Regions from separate parts of the Glutamicibacter sp. St.4D3 genome, predicted to be linked through region 2. Evidence: riboswitches for the same ligand, from Rfam matches in the RefSeq annotation. Region 2 holds a riboswitch; the other holds the start of a gene.
The links. A riboswitch is a leader RNA that binds a small molecule or an ion and turns the genes downstream of it on or off. The one in region 2 is predicted to bind thiamine pyrophosphate.

Region 1 (7,330 bases), 1.0 Mb from region 2:
GCACCAGCACGTCGGCTTCACCGTTCTTCTTGTCGCCGTCGCTCAGCTTCTCTGCCACCCGGTTGGCGGCCTCGAGCTGGTCGCCGAAGGTGAGGTCGCTGATCCCGCTGGGGCTAACCAGCGTGGCCGTGTCCGCGGTGACCGTGCCGATGAACCCGACCGATACACCGTCGACTTCGCGGATTGTGTACTCCCTGAGGACCGGCTTGCTGGTGCCCTTCTCGTATACGTTCGCGCCGAGGGCATAGTCCGCCCCCTCGGCTCCTTCGGCTTTGGACTTGGTGCCGTAGCGGGGGATTACACGCTCCTCCAGGTCCTGGAAACCACGATCGAATTCGTGGTTGCCCACCACCGACAGGTCCAACCCGGCGGCGCCGAGCGCGTCAATCGTGGGCGCATCCTGCTGTGAAGCGGAGGCGAACGTGGAGGCACCGATGTTGTCGCCGGCCGAGACAAAGAGGGTATTCGCATTCTCCTGCCGATATTTTGCGACCGCTCCGGCCAGTACTGCAGCTCCGGCAGATTCGCCCTCGGCCTGGATGCGTCCGTGGAAGTCATTGATGCTCAGCAGGTTGAGCTCTACTTCCTTGGCCCGACTTGGGTCGGTGGGCGCTGCCTGCGCGCCAACGGCGCCGGAGGCAATGAGCGAAAAGGACGCCAGGGCAGTGAAACCGACCCTGGGCAGACGTCTGGAGGTAGACATGGAAAATCCCCTAGAGGTAAACAAGTGATCGTCACATGTTTATCCCACGGGAGTGAACCTGTCGATACTTTTTGATGAAGTGTGGGGTTGATGTCGGGGGCCGTTCACGTGGCCTCGCTTCACACGGCGTTCCCGCAGCGGGTCGGCCTGGTCGGCTTTCATCGCGAAATCCGCGCCACAGTTTGACTATCAAGCAGATCTTTCACGTTCACCGTGTGATCGTGGCCGGCTTCGGTGCAGAGCCGCAACGGGGGCGTGCGGATCATTCGCCGCTGGGTGGCCCCACCCGCGAGGCTCCCACGATTCGTCCGACCAGCGCGCATACGGCCAGCACGAAGAGCAGGTATGCCCCGGTAAGCAGACCGTAGGCCAACTCACGATGCTGGACGTTGAGGGCAAAGATGAAGACCGCGGCACCGCACACCAAAAGCGCAACCCCCAGAAGCCGCATCTTCATCTCTGCATCACGCATCCCTTGTTCCGTAGACCACGCTGTCCCGTGAAAAACCAATGACTGTAATTACAATAATTGCACAAATAGTTGTCCGAAGGAATCCTCCGAAAGGACTAGATGTGCCTGCTCACCTACCGCAGTGGGATGAAGCGGCGCCTCGGGGAGCAGGGTAAACCTAGGAAAAACCGGTTCACCGCCGTGAGCCGGGGGTGTGCGCGGTTAGAGGCAGCTGCGCAGGATCTTCTCAATGGCCGCCTGTTCGGCCTTTGTCATCCACGCGTCATATTTCGCCTTCACCTGCGTCTGACGGGAAACGTAGCTGCACCGGAAGGAGCGGTTGGGCGGCAGCCACGTTGCCGCGTCCTTGTCGCCCTTGGATGCATTGGTCGGGCCATCCACAGCCATCAGGTTCAGCGGGTCGTTGGCAAAGTTCAGGCGGGTTTCGGCGTCCCACTGCTGGGCGCCCTTCTGCCAGGCATCCGAAAGCGCCACCACATGGTCGATCTGCACCGCGCTGCTGGTTCCCTGCCCGCGCACAAAGGAGATGCTCTTGCCGGTGTAGGGGTCATCAAGTACGCCGCTGAGCACCACGCATTCAATGCGTCCCTCCCGGTATTCCACGTCCTTCAGGTCCCGGGCGAGAATGTCATTGCGCGCGTCGCACCCGTTGCGGTCGGGGTCCTTCCAGCCCTTGCTGAATTCCTCGCGCGAGTACCCGGTCTTCGGGGCGCGGCCCTTGACGTCGATTTCCTCAAGCAACGCCAGCGATTCTGCGAACTCAAGGCTTTGCTCTTCGGTGATGGGGCCGCCGGTGGAGGGGGCTTGTGACTGCGTTTGCCCTGGAGCGGCGTCGGGGTTGAAATCGCTGAGCGTCCCGGCCGAGCATGAGGTCAGTGACAGTGAGCCAAGCAAGAGGGCCAGGGTGATGAAGCGACGCGGGCTGCGCATGCGGTAGAAGGTTCCCTTCGATGCAGTGGGCGCACCAAAAATAAGGTGCTGCCTGTGGTGTACAGCCAGCACCTTATCGCTTCGGGGCGACACTATCGCCCGAACCGCCGGGGCACCTTCATGTGGTGTCCGTGACGCAGACCGCGCTAGTTGGTCGCGGTTCCCGGATCCTCGTCCTGGCCCGGACGGGTGTGCGATGCCCCGCCCTCATCACGCCACTTCTTCAGCTGCTCGGGTGACACTTCGCCGGTGTCGATGTTTTCTGGTGCGTAGGGGTCCTTGCCCTTGTCATTTACCGTGTCCATATCCTCACCGTAGGCCGGTTCCGGCAAAGCGACAAGGAGTCCGGTCCCGTCCGTTTTCGTAACGGCAACGGCGCGGCCTCGGCATTGTCCGGGCCAAAAAGTCTCCAAGTCGGTGCCTGGTCGCTGGATGTGGTAGGAATGGGGTTAGTGACACGGGGTGCCGCCGCAGCGGCTGAGAAAACACCCGTCGAACCTGCACCAGTTAGTACTGGCGAAGGGAATGTCCTGGATTCCACGATGCCCCGCACCTTTGAGTGGCTGCGGCGTATCCACCGGGTTCCGTTCGCCTTGACCCACATTCAAGGAGTTCGAACACCATGAACACACAAACCACCACCGTCGAAACCAGCAACAGTGCTCTGCCCCTGGCAGAGCAGCAGGTGTTGGTCACTGGCGCCGCGCGCGGGCTGGGCGCGGCCATCAGCACCGCCTTCCTGGACGCCGGAGCGAACGTGGTCCTCAACTACCACTCCTCGGGGCAGGCCGCCAACGATCTGGCTGTCCGCTACCCCGAACAGGCCCTGGCCGTACAGGCTGATGTGCGTGAAGCCGGGCAGCTGAAGGACCTGGTCCGCCAGGCCGAAGAGCACTTCGGCAAGCCGCTGACCACGCTGGTCAACAACGCGCTGGTCGACTTCTCCTTCAACGGGGACGCCCGGCCCAAGGCTGGCGAACTCAGCGCGGCCGATTTGAGCAAGCAGTTCACCGGGTCGGTGCTGGCCCCGGTCGCCGCAATCCAGGCCGTGCTGCCGAACATGCGCAAAGCCGGTTTTGGACGGATCATCAATATCGGCACGAACCTCTTCCAGCATCCGGTGGTCCCGTACCACGACTACACGGCCACCAAGGCGGCACTGCTGTCGCTGACCCGCACCTTCGCCGATGACCTGGGACCCGAGGGGATCACCGTGAACATGGTCTCGGGCGGACTGCTGCGCACGACCGACGCCTCCGCGGCCACCCCGGAAGAGGTCTTTGACTTCATCGCCTCCGGCACACCGCTGCGCAAGGTCACCAGCCCGGCCGAACTGGCGGACGCCGTCCTGTTCTTCGCCTCCCCCTGGGCCCGCGGCGTGACCGGACAGAACCTGATCGTGGATGGGGGACTGGTCAAGGGATGAGCCCCAAGCAATTGAAACTCAACCTGTTCATCTACGGTGCAGGCCACCACCAGGCTGCCTGGCGGGACCCGGACTCCGCTGCCGAACGCCTGGGCGACACCGGGTACTACACGCAGCTGGCGCAGACCGCAGAGCGCGGGCTGCTGGACGCGGTGTTCCTGGCCGACGGCCAATCCATCTCCCCGCAGGCCGCAAAGGCCGGACCCACCTGGTTCTACGAGCCGCTGACCCTGCTCTCGGCGTTGAGCCAGCACACCGAACACATAGGCTTGGTGTGTACTGTCTCCTCCAGCTTCTACTCCCCATTCCATGCCGCCAGAATGCTGGCCAGCCTGGACCACCTCTCCGGCGGACGGGCCGGGGTCAACGTGGTCACCAGCATGTGGGATGCCGAGGCGCAGAACCATTCGATGCCCGGGCTGGGGGACCATGACACCCGATATGCGCGAGCCGATGAATTCATTCAGGTGGTGCGCCGACTGTGGGATTCCTTCCCGGCCCAGGCCATACAGGCCAGCCGGGACGGGGACTTCGCCAGCCCGGAACTTCTGCAGCCCATCGAACACGTGGGGGAGCACTTCACGGTGCGTGGCCCCCTGAACGTTCCCGGCGGCCCGCAGCGGGCCCCGGTGTTGTTCCAGGCCGGCTCCTCCCCGCAGGGTCGGGAGCTGGCCGCGAAGTATGCCGAGGCCGTGTACGCGGTGGCCGCCGATCGGCAGATGGCCCTGGACTACGGTACCGATCTGCGCTCCCGGATCGCCGCGGCCGGACGCGACCCGGAAGCGGTGGCGATCATGCCGGGTCTGGTGACCTATGTGGGGCGCACGCATGAGGAAGCCCGGGCCAAGCAGCGCCGACTGAACGAGCTGCTGCCCACCGGTGACGCGCTCAAGCAGCTGGGCGTCTTCGTGCAGCAGGACACCTCCGGATGGGACCTGGATGCCCCGGTGCCCGAACTGCCGCCACTGCACAGCTTCACCGGACCGAAGGGACGCTATGCCACGATCCAGCGGCTGATCGCCGTGCACCAGCCCACGGTGCGCGAACTGCTGGGGCTGCTGGCCGCCGGAGGCGGACACGCCACCATGATCGGTACCCCGCAGTCCATTGTCGATGAGATGGAGCAGTGGCTGGACTGCGGGGCGGCGGACGGCTTCAACCTGATGCCGCCCACTCTGCCCGGCGGCATCGAGGATTTCGTGGACCTGGTGATCCCCGAACTGCAGCGCCGGGGACTTTTCCGCACCGCGTACTCCTCCTCGACCCTGCGCGGGCATCTGGGACTGGGCCTGCCCGCATCGTCCCGGCCCCGCGAAGAAGCCAGCCAGCCCGGATAGCGGCCGGGGCCGGTTCAGCGCGATCGGGTGCGTAGCGTCCAGTAGGAGGAGACGTGCACCCGCTTCTTGTCCAGGCCCCAGCCAGCGACGATGCGGGAGATCGCCTTGGCGGCAGAGCGCTCGCCGTGGGCGATCACCGTGCTCTGTGGCGGGGGAGTGGGCAGCTCCAGGAAAGCTTCGGCCAGCAGGTCGGTGGTGCCCGGAGGCTGTCCATTGCGGTGCAGCCAGCGCAGCTCCACTCCCGCAGGGTGGGGGATCTGCAGTTCGCCCTGCGGCCCGGCCACCTCCAGCAGGGCCACGCCCAGCGCCGTCTCGGGCAGGGCGGCAAGGGCGCGGGACGCCGCCGGGATCGCCGTTTCATCGGCGCCGAGGACGAAGTACTGCGAGTCCGGGTCCGGGCTGAACTTGCCGCGGGCCGCCGAGATCACCAGCCGGTCCCCGGGGCGCGCGGCCTGCGCCCACTCCCCGGCGGAACCGGGTTGATCATGCAGCACGAAGTCGATGGCCAGTTCCTGCGCGGCGCGGTCCACCCACCGGATGGTGTAGGAGCGGGAGCGGGGCACCTGGTGGCGGGGCAGGTGCTGCCGCAGCGCCTTAATGTCATAGGGCGGTTCAAGGCCCAGCTGGGGGTCGGCGAAGTAGACCTTCACATATTGGTCGGCCTTCGTGTTGGGCTGGAAACCGTCCAGCTGTGGTGCTCCGGCGATGATCCGCAGCATTTGTGGGCTCAACTGCTCGCTCCGGCGGATCTCCAGCACGTGCTGGCCCTTGCCCTGCGCCGGCGCCACACGGGGCTGGTCGGATTCGGGGGCGGCGGAGACCGGTGCCTCGGCGGGTTCCCCTTCACGGTGCGGTGCGTGGAGCGCGGAACCGTGCAGCATGTCGCGGGCTTCGAGCAGGGCCGCGGCGGCCCCGGCACGTTCGGCGGCCGCCCGAAGCTGCTCCTGCTGCTCTGGGCTCAACTCGAAGCCAGGGGTGTGGGCGTACTTCAGCGCCTTCCTCACCGCTTTGATCCCGGCCTTCGCCCCGGCCTGCTCGGCGCGTTCAAGCACCTGCAGGACGAACAGATCAGCGCCACTCGGAGCCCCCTCGCCTCGTCCGGGGCGCGGGTACTTCTGCCTCTGGTGCTTCGACATCTGCCGGCCCCCTTCGAATCATGCGCGGGTATCGGGTGGCGGTGCCGCACTGGCCCGGCCCACCGCGCTTGGGCCGGCACCTCGAGTCTGCGCGCTGCCGAGCTGGGATACAAGATGGGGCGGCTCACCTCCGCTACCGACATGACTCCCCATAGCGCCGCCCTACCTTGCACTATTACACGGCTACCGTGAACCTCAAGGCGGAAGAATCGAAAATTTTATTTGCCATCGTTAGTTGCGAGACAGCTTTGACGTACTAAAGTTCAGGCTGCGCAGATACGTCCGCGCATCTACCAAAGCCCAGAATACAGATCTGCAGATTTAGGTTCTTCTCGCGGCAGAGGTGTCCGGGGATAACGTCTATGTGGACCATGGCATTTCCATTGCACCCGCCAAGCGACCAATACCGGGGAAAGCACTCGGCGCATTGCGCCCAAAGGGACTCTGGTCATCACCGCCATGTACAAGATGGGAAGGCTCACCCCTGCGGAGAGGGGGAAACGCAACGACCCGTCTCCCCGCGAGGGGGAAACGGGCCGTTGCGTTAAATCGGAGAGTGGCGATTAACCGAAGTACTTCTCCATGGTGCCCTCGTGGGCCTCACGCAGTTCCTCCACCGAGGCGGTGAAGTGCCCCTGGACCTCCAGCGCGTTGGACTCGGCGTCCACCACACCGATCCGGGCCACGGTGATCCCGCGGGCGCTGGTCATGTCGTTGAAGCGCACTTCCTCGCTGCGCGGCACCGCGACCAGGGCGCGGGCCTGTGTTTCGGAGAACAGCGCAGTGAACGCGTCGATGCCATCACGGGTCATGACCTCATCCAGCGCCACCCGGGCACCCACGCCGTAGCGCAGCACCATCTCGGACAGCGCCGCGGCCAGGCCGCCTTCGGACAGGTCGTGCGCGGCGTCGATCATGCCGTCGCGGCTGGCGTTGATCAGCACCTGGCCCAGCGCCTTCTCCGCGGCCAGGTCCACCTTCGGCGGCAGCCCGCCCAGGTGCCCGCGCAGGTTCGCGTACTCGGAGCCGTCCAGCTCATCCAGGGTCTTGCCGATCAGGTAGATCGCCTGCCCGTCGGCCTCGGCGCGCCACCCGGAGGGGGTGCGGCGGGCCACGTCATCCAGCTTGCCCAGGGTGGCGACCACCGGGGTCGGGTGGATGGCCTTCTCCCCGGTCTGGTTGTACAGCGACACGTTGCCGCCGGTGACCGGCACGCCCAGCTCCATGCAGGCGTCGGACAGTCCGCGGATGCCCTCGGCCAGCTGCCACATTACGTCCGGGTCCTCGGGGGAACCGTAGTTCAGGCAGTCGGAGACCGCCGCCGGG
Region 2 (7,330 bases):
AGAGGCTCATCGCCGCCACGTGGAAAAGCTTCATGCCCGCGGTGTATTCCGCATAGTAGGCCATCAGGTAGGCCTCGCTTAGCGCACCGAACAGTCCGGCGCCCAGCCCCGCCAGCATCGCCACCCCAAGGCTCCACACCCGGTAGCGGAAGAGCGCGAACACCACCTCGGCGCCCAGCCCCTGGACAATGCCGGAAACCAGCACGGTGATGCCCCACTGCGAGCCCAGCAGCGCGGAGATCACCGCGGCCAGCAGTTCACAGTACAGGGCGGCGCCGGGCTTGCGGATGATCAGGGCCCCGAGCACTGCCGGGAAGAGCCACATCCCGGCCACGAAGGCGCTAGCCGGCGGGAAGGCCACAAAGGCCAGGGAAATGAAGCCGTAACCGGCGTTCCAGCCCCAGAACACCACGCCCGAAGCCACGGCGATCACCGAGGCGACGACGATGTCGGCGACCTTCCACGAGCTGCTGGCCCGCAACGGTGTTGTTGTCACTTGAATATCCTCCTGAATCAGGAGGGGAGCATGTATGCGAACCGGGGCGCGTCCCCGGGGGCATACCTGAGATTCTCGACTTCCTTCGCCGGTACTAGCCGGGGCAGGTTCGAGGGTCTGCGATCTATCGCACTCTCAGCGTCTTTTACCCTTACGCCTGCCGTGACGCGCCTGGCGGCACGGCAGCGGGCTGGTATGACGCTCCCCTGTCGGTTTATGTCTGCGTTGCCACCATACCCCAGGATGCCGGTCGGGCAGAACCCGCACCGGCGACCGGTTTGAGGCGGACGTCATATTGCTCTTGCTCCGGCCGCCAGGCGCCGCCTAGCGGGAGCGGGTGAGCACCGGTTCCCGGTGGGCCCGACGGCTGGGCAGGGAGGCCAAGGCACCGGTGTTGGCCAGCATGCGGGTGAGGAAGAACGAGCAGATCCCGGCGATCAGCAACCCGGAGACGCTCATCGCCGCCACATGGAACAGCTTCATCCCGGCGGTATAGTGCACGAAGTGGGCGGTGATGTAGGCACCGTTGAGGGCGCTGAGGAAGCCGGAGCAGAAACCGGCCAGCATGGCGGCGAACAGGTTCCACACCCGGTAACGCAAGAGCGCGAACACCAGCTCGGCGCCCAGCCCCTGCAGCAGCCCGGAGACCAGCACCGTCAGTCCCCAGTGGGTGCCCAGCAGGGCCTCGATGATGGCGGCCAGCAGTTCGCAGTACAGTGCCGCACCGGGCTTGCGAATGATCAACGCCCCGAGGACCGCGGGGAACAGCCACATGCCCGAGAGCAGCGCGCTGGCCGGCGGGAACGCGGCGAAGGCCAGCGTCACGAAACCGTAACTGGCGCTCCACGCCCAGAACACCACGCCCGAAGCCACGGCGATGACCGAGGCGATCACGATGTCCGCGACCTTCCATGAGGTGCCGCCGGTTCGCTTGGTTGTTGCCATTTTCTTCCATCCTCCTGGTTCAGGAGGGGAGCACATGCGGATGCGCAGGGAGCTGTCCCTGCCGCACATCTGAGATTCTCGACTTCCTTCGCCGGTACTAGCCGGAGCAGGTTCGAGGGTCTGCGATCTATCGCACTCTCAGCGTCTTCCACCGGTCCCCGGCCACCGGCGTTTGCTGCGCGGTGAGCCTCGGGGACGGTATGACGCTCCCCTGTCGTTTCTTGTCAGCAGATTGCCCCGGCGATCCGTGGATCACCCGATGCCATGTCTGCGATGCCACCATAGCTCAGGATATGCTTTCGATAGAAAGAGAAGTCCCCATGCGAACAGGAGCGCGAAGAATGAAACCAATGATGAAGCTGCTCGCCACCGGCATTTCCCTGGGAGCCGGGTTTGTCGGCAGCAAGCTGGTGGACCGCCTGTGGAAGGGATTCACCGGCAATGATGCCCCGCGCCACGGCCAGGAAGCCGAAGCCGAAGCCTCGATGCGCCAGGCCCTGGCGTTCGCCGTCTTCTCCTCCGTGGTGGCCGCAATCATCCAGGTCCTCACCGACCGCGGCACCCGCAAGGCGTTGGCCAAGCTGAACAAGTAGTTCCCCGGCGTTTGCGCCGTGGACAGGCAGGGCCTCGGAGCACCGTGATGCGGTGCTCCGAGGCCCTTGTTCGTGGTGCCGGCAGTGGCGCTAGTCCTTGTTCTGGCGGCTGGCGTTCTCCACCACGGTGCGCAGTTCATCGCTGTACAGCGTTTCGCGCTTCACGTGCTTGGTGCGGTACCCGGAACGGCCAATCATGTGCGCGGAGACCGGTGCGGTTAGCAGCTGCACGCCCCAGGCCAGGGCGAGCACCGGCACCACCTGCCAGGAGCGCAGGTGGATGGCCAGCCCGATGAACAGCAGCAGGAAGCCAAGCACCTGGGGCTTGGTGGCCGCATGCATCCGGGTGAGCAGGTCGGGGAAGGTCAACAGGCCTATGCCGGCGATCAATGACATCAGCGAGCCGACGATCATGCAGCCGGCGGCCACAATTTCCAGGAACTGATCCATCACGCATTCCTCTGGTCGGAAACGAACCGGGAGACGGTGACCGAGCTGATGAAGCCGATGGCGCAGGCGATCACCACGAACAGGATGTGGTTGGTGTGCCGGTTCAGGTACATTTCCAGGCACAGGGCGGCGGAGATGATCAGCAGCATCACATCCAGGGCCAGCACCCGGTCCAGGATGGAGGGTCCGCGGGCGACCCGGATCAGGCAGGCCACCGCACCCACCGAGAGCAGCACTCCGCTGATTCCCACGATGATGTAGCTCAACGCTTTGCCTCCTTGGCCTTCTGGCGGGCGCGCTGGGCGATGTCCTTGCGCACCTGCTTGACGTACTCGTACTCGTCGTGGCTGCCGATGGCCATGATCACCCGCCGTTCGATTTCATGGATCTTCGCCCGGGAGCGGGCGACCTTGATGGCGTTGGAGGCGTTGAGGTAATGCAGGTACAGGGTGGAGCTGCGACGGTCCACCTCCACCACGAACGATCCGGGGATCAGGGTCAGCACGTGCCCGACCGTGGTGACGATCAGGTCCGAGTCGGTGTGCAGGCGCACCGCAATGATGGAGCTGCGGGTCTTCTGGCGCCGGAAAAGCGCCAGGTAGGAAACCTCCAGGCTGGCCGCCACCACCTGCATGATGAACCAGCCCAGCAGCAGGAAGCAGTACCACGGGTTGATGCGCCCCGACAGGCGCACCGGGGGCAGCGGGAACAAGGCGACCAGCAGCAGGGACAGCAGCGCCCCCACGATTAGGGTTCCGGGGGTGAAGTCCTGCCACAGCGCGCCCCAGACCAGGGTCATGAACAGCAGCAGCGGCCACTCCTGGCGCAGTGTGGCGCGGTTGCGCTGGCCCGAGGCCTCATCCAGCGCGTCGGCGATGCGCTGGTCGCGTGGCTCGTCAATACGTTTTGGCATGTGTCCTTCCCCTTTAGCCTGGCGGCAGAACCGCGGTGATGTAGGGGGCCCGGCTCAGCAGCTCGGCGGCCACCCGCTGACAGAAGGCAAAGAGCGGTCCGGCGAACACGGTCAACGCCACCCCGGCAGCGACCAGGGCCCCGGTGGAGTAGCGCATCCCCCAGGGCAGGAACTTCGCCTCCATCTGCCGGGCGAGCCTGGCCCCCAGGATCGGCCCCTGATTGCCCGAGGACTGGATCAGTTCGGTCATCTCCTTGGACTGGTCCACCAGGGACGCCTGCGGGTCCTCCGCCTCGGCCGCCCGGCGCCAGAAGGCGCGGGCCCAGACGCGGATGATGGCCAGCAGGGTCAGCAGGCTGGTCAGCAGCCCGGCGGCGATCACCGCCCAGTTCAGTGCCCCGCCCTGTTCGGTCGCGGCGTGCAGCAGGCCGAACTTGCCCAGGAACCCTGAGAATGGCGGGATGCCGCCCAGGTTGATGGCCGGGATGAAGAACAGCACCGCCAATGCCGGGGAAAGGCGGGCCAGGGATCCCAGTTCGGTGATGTTCGCGGTGCCGGCTCGCCGTTCAATCAGCCCGGCGACCATGAACAGGGAGGTCTGCACGATGATGTGGTGGCCCACGTAGTAGATCGTGGCGGCAATCGCGGTTTCGGTGCCGACCGCGATCCCGAAGATCAGGTAGCCGATGTGGCTGGTCAGCGTGAAGGAGAGCATGCGCTTGAAGTCCGACTGGGCCAGCGCACCGAAGATGCCGATCACCATGGTCAGCGCCGAGACCACCAGCAGCACCGAGTTCACTTCCCCGCCCGGGAACAGCAGCGTCTCGGTGCGCACGATCGCGTACACGCCCACCTTGGTCAAGAGTCCGGCGAACACGGCGGTCACCGGGGCCGGGGCGGTCGGGTAGGAGTCCGGCAGCCACAGCGAGAGCGGGAACACGGCGGCCTTGATGCCAAAGGCGATCAGCAGGAAGCTGTGCAGGATCAGCTTTGTCCCCGAATCCAGGTCGGCCAGCTTCAGCGCCAGATCCCCCATGTTCACCGTGCCGGTAGCCGCATAGATCAACGCGATCGCGGTCAGGAACAGCACCGAGGAGACCACGGAGACCACCACATAGGTGATGCCCGAGCGGATCCGTTCGGCGGTGCCGCCCAGGGTGAGCAGCACATAGCTGGCGGTGAGGAAGATTTCGAAGCCCACGTAGAGGTTGAACAAGTCCGCGGCCATGAACGCGTTGGACACCCCGGCCAGCAGGATCAGGTAGGCAGGGTGGAAAATCGAGACCGGACCGTGCTCATCCCCGTCGGCCATCCCCTGACTGGTGGCGAACAGCAGCACCGCCAGGGACACCACGGTGGAGACCAGCAGCATGAACGCGCTGAATCCGTCCACCACCAGGGCTATGCCGGTGGGGGTGTCCCACCCGGCGATGGTGATCGCGTAGGTCTGCCCGTTCCAGGTGGCCGCCAGCATCCCGACCTCCAGCAGCAGCGTGGTGCACAACACCCCGATGGTGATGATCCGCTGCCAGCGCACCTTGCGCCGGGCCAGGAAGGTCGCGCCGGCGCCGAGGATCGGCAGGATGACCGCCAGCGGGGCCAGGGACATGAGCTGCTGCATCTATTCCTCCCCCTCGCGGATCGGTCGGCCTTCCTCATCGACGAATTCGGTGGTGTCTTCCTCCACGGGAGCGTCCTCTTCTTCGTCGTAGGCACTGGCCTGGGAGACGCGGATATCTTCTTCATCGTCCCGCACGGTATCGGCGTTGGTCAGCGACCAGGACCGGTAGATCAACGCGAGCAGGAACGCGGTCACCGCGAAGGTGATGACAATGGCGGTCAGGATCAGCGCCTGCGGCAGCGGATCCGAGTACTCATCGGCCGGCAGGTCGGGCTGGAACAGCGGGGCCTTGCCCATCCTCCCGCCGGCGGTGAGGATCAGCAGGTTCACCGCGTTGCCCAGCACTACGATGCCCAGCAGCACCCGGGTCAGGGTGCGTTCCAGTACCAGGTAGTAGCCCACCGCCAACAGCACGCCCGTGATGACCAGGAAGGTGATGTTCACACTCACCGGCCCACCCCCGTCTGGTAGCTGGCCACCACATCATGGCGGGCCACCGGGGAGCGGCCCTCGGAGAGCTGGTCGATTTCGCTGCCCAGGGATCGCAGCACGTCCTGCACCAGGCCGAGCACCACCAGATACACTCCAATGTCGAAGAAGGTTGAGGTCACGAACTTGTGTTCGCCAAATAGCGGAAGGCTGAACTGCCAGACGTAGGTGCTGAACACCGGGTCCCCCGCCAGCAGCGGAATGATGCCGGAGCAGGCCGCCACGGCCAGCCCGCCACCGATGAGGATGTTCGGGGAGACGCGCATCGATTCGGCCAGCTCCACCCGCCCGCCGGCCAGGTAGCGGATGGTCAGCGCCAGCCCGGCCAGCAGCCCGCCGGCGAAACCGCCGCCGGGGTTGTTGTGCCCGGTGATCAAGGTGAACACGCTCAACAGCAGGATCGAATGGAAGATCAGGCGGGTGACCACTTCAAAGACGATGGAGCGGCGTTCGGCGACCAGCGTGTGCCCGGCGATCAGCCAGTCCTCATTGTCCGAGGTGGCGAACTTGCGGGCCAGATCCAGGCGGGCCTGGCCGAATTCGCCGGTGGACATGGCCTCCGAACCGTGGTCGATGGAACCGCTTTCCACCTCGCGGGCACGCAGCCGGCGACGGGAGGGCACCGCCACGAAAATCAGTGAGGCCACCCCGGTGGCCGCGGCGGCCAGCACGGTGATTTCCCCGAAGGTATCCCACACGCGCAGGTCCACCAGGGTCACGTTGACAATGTTTGAGCCGTAGCCCTCGTGGTAGGCCAGGTCCGGGAAGGCCAGCGAGATCGGCGCCTCCTGGCGCGCTGCCATCATTCCGATGGCAACATATACGGTCATCAGCGCCAGGGCGGTGGCCAGGACGGCCCGTCCCAGCTTGATCCGGGAGATGCCCACCCACAGCCGCTTGGGCAGGGCGCGCAGGGCCAGCACGAACGCGACCAGCACAATGGTCTCCACCAGCAGCTGGGTCAGCGCCAGGTCCGGTGCGCCCTGCAGCGCGAAGATGGCGACCATGCCAAAACCGGTCACCGAGACCATCAGCACCGCCATGAAACGCTTCGAGGCGCGGATCGCCGCGATCGCCCCGACGATCATGATGGCGCCGATGACGATCTGGGCGGGATGGTCGGCAATCACCCACTGATCGGGCCAGGGGGTGGGCACGGTCAGGGCGATGCTCAGCGGAACCACCATCGCCACGGCCAGGATCACGCCCAGGTAGAAGGAGAGCGAACCACGCTGGGTCCGCCCGGTCACCCAGATCGCCAATTCGTCGGTCAGGTTCACGATGCCGCGGTAGGCTTCCTCCGCGGCCGGCAGCCGGCGGTGCAGCCGGGCCGAATAATCCGCCCGCGCCCGTCCCACGAACAGCAGCACACCGCCGAGCACGGCCAGGACGCTGAGACCCAGGGCCGGGGTGAAGCCGGCCCACAGGGCCAGGTGCACCTCGATCGGCTGCGGGTAGAGCCCGGCGGCGTGCTTCACCAGCGGCTCCACCAGGCCGGGCAGCACGCCCAGCACCACGGTTCCGGCGGTGAGCACCAGCAGCGGGGCCAGGAAGATCAGCGAGGGGCGCTTGCAGGCGGTGGGCTGCATGCCGCGCTTGCGTCCGAAGGCGCCAAGCACGAAGCGCAGCGAGTAGGCCACGGTCAGGCCCGTGCCGAGCACAATGCCGGCCACCGGGAGCCAGGCCAGCGGCCCGCCCTGCTGCAGCAGCGCGTCGAACACCGATTCCTTGGCCACGAACCCGTACAACGGCGGGATCCCGGCCATGGACGCGGCGGCCAGGGTGGCCACGGTGGCCAGCACCGGCATGCTGCGTCCCAGCCC

Region 1: it holds a riboswitch for thiamine pyrophosphate, as region 2 does, so the genes downstream of both, AC6I21_RS01300 (3-oxoacyl-ACP reductase) here and AC6I21_RS11865 (ECF transporter S component) in region 2, are expected to answer to the same signal.

Annotation. Positions count from the first base shown of each region.
Region 1 is NZ_AP039380.1:261,022-268,351, forward strand. Features, by position in the region: gene AC6I21_RS01280 (bifunctional metallophosphatase/5'-nucleotidase) at 1-703, opposite strand, end outside; gene AC6I21_RS01285 (hypothetical protein) at 966-1,175, opposite strand; gene AC6I21_RS01290 (HNH endonuclease family protein) at 1,377-2,105, opposite strand; gene AC6I21_RS01295 (hypothetical protein) at 2,252-2,410, opposite strand; TPP riboswitch at 2,554-2,648, shown strand; gene AC6I21_RS01300 (3-oxoacyl-ACP reductase) at 2,728-3,531, shown strand; gene AC6I21_RS01305 (LLM class flavin-dependent oxidoreductase) at 3,528-4,868, shown strand; gene AC6I21_RS01310 (siderophore-interacting protein) at 4,883-6,004, opposite strand; gene purL (phosphoribosylformylglycinamidine synthase subunit PurL) at 6,568-7,330, opposite strand, start outside.
Region 2 is NZ_AP039380.1:2,564,364-2,571,693, forward strand. Features, by position in the region: gene AC6I21_RS11860 (ECF transporter S component) at 1-496, opposite strand, end outside; TPP riboswitch at 560-714, opposite strand; gene AC6I21_RS11865 (ECF transporter S component) at 821-1,441, opposite strand; TPP riboswitch at 1,508-1,664, opposite strand; gene AC6I21_RS11870 (DUF4235 domain-containing protein) at 1,792-2,034, shown strand; gene mnhG (monovalent cation/H(+) antiporter subunit G) at 2,125-2,484, opposite strand; gene AC6I21_RS11880 (MrpF/PhaF family protein) at 2,484-2,750, opposite strand; gene AC6I21_RS11885 (Na+/H+ antiporter subunit E) at 2,747-3,397, opposite strand; gene AC6I21_RS11890 (Na+/H+ antiporter subunit D) at 3,411-5,018, opposite strand; gene AC6I21_RS11895 (Na(+)/H(+) antiporter subunit C) at 5,019-5,468, opposite strand; gene AC6I21_RS11900 (Na+/H+ antiporter subunit A) at 5,465-7,330, opposite strand, start outside.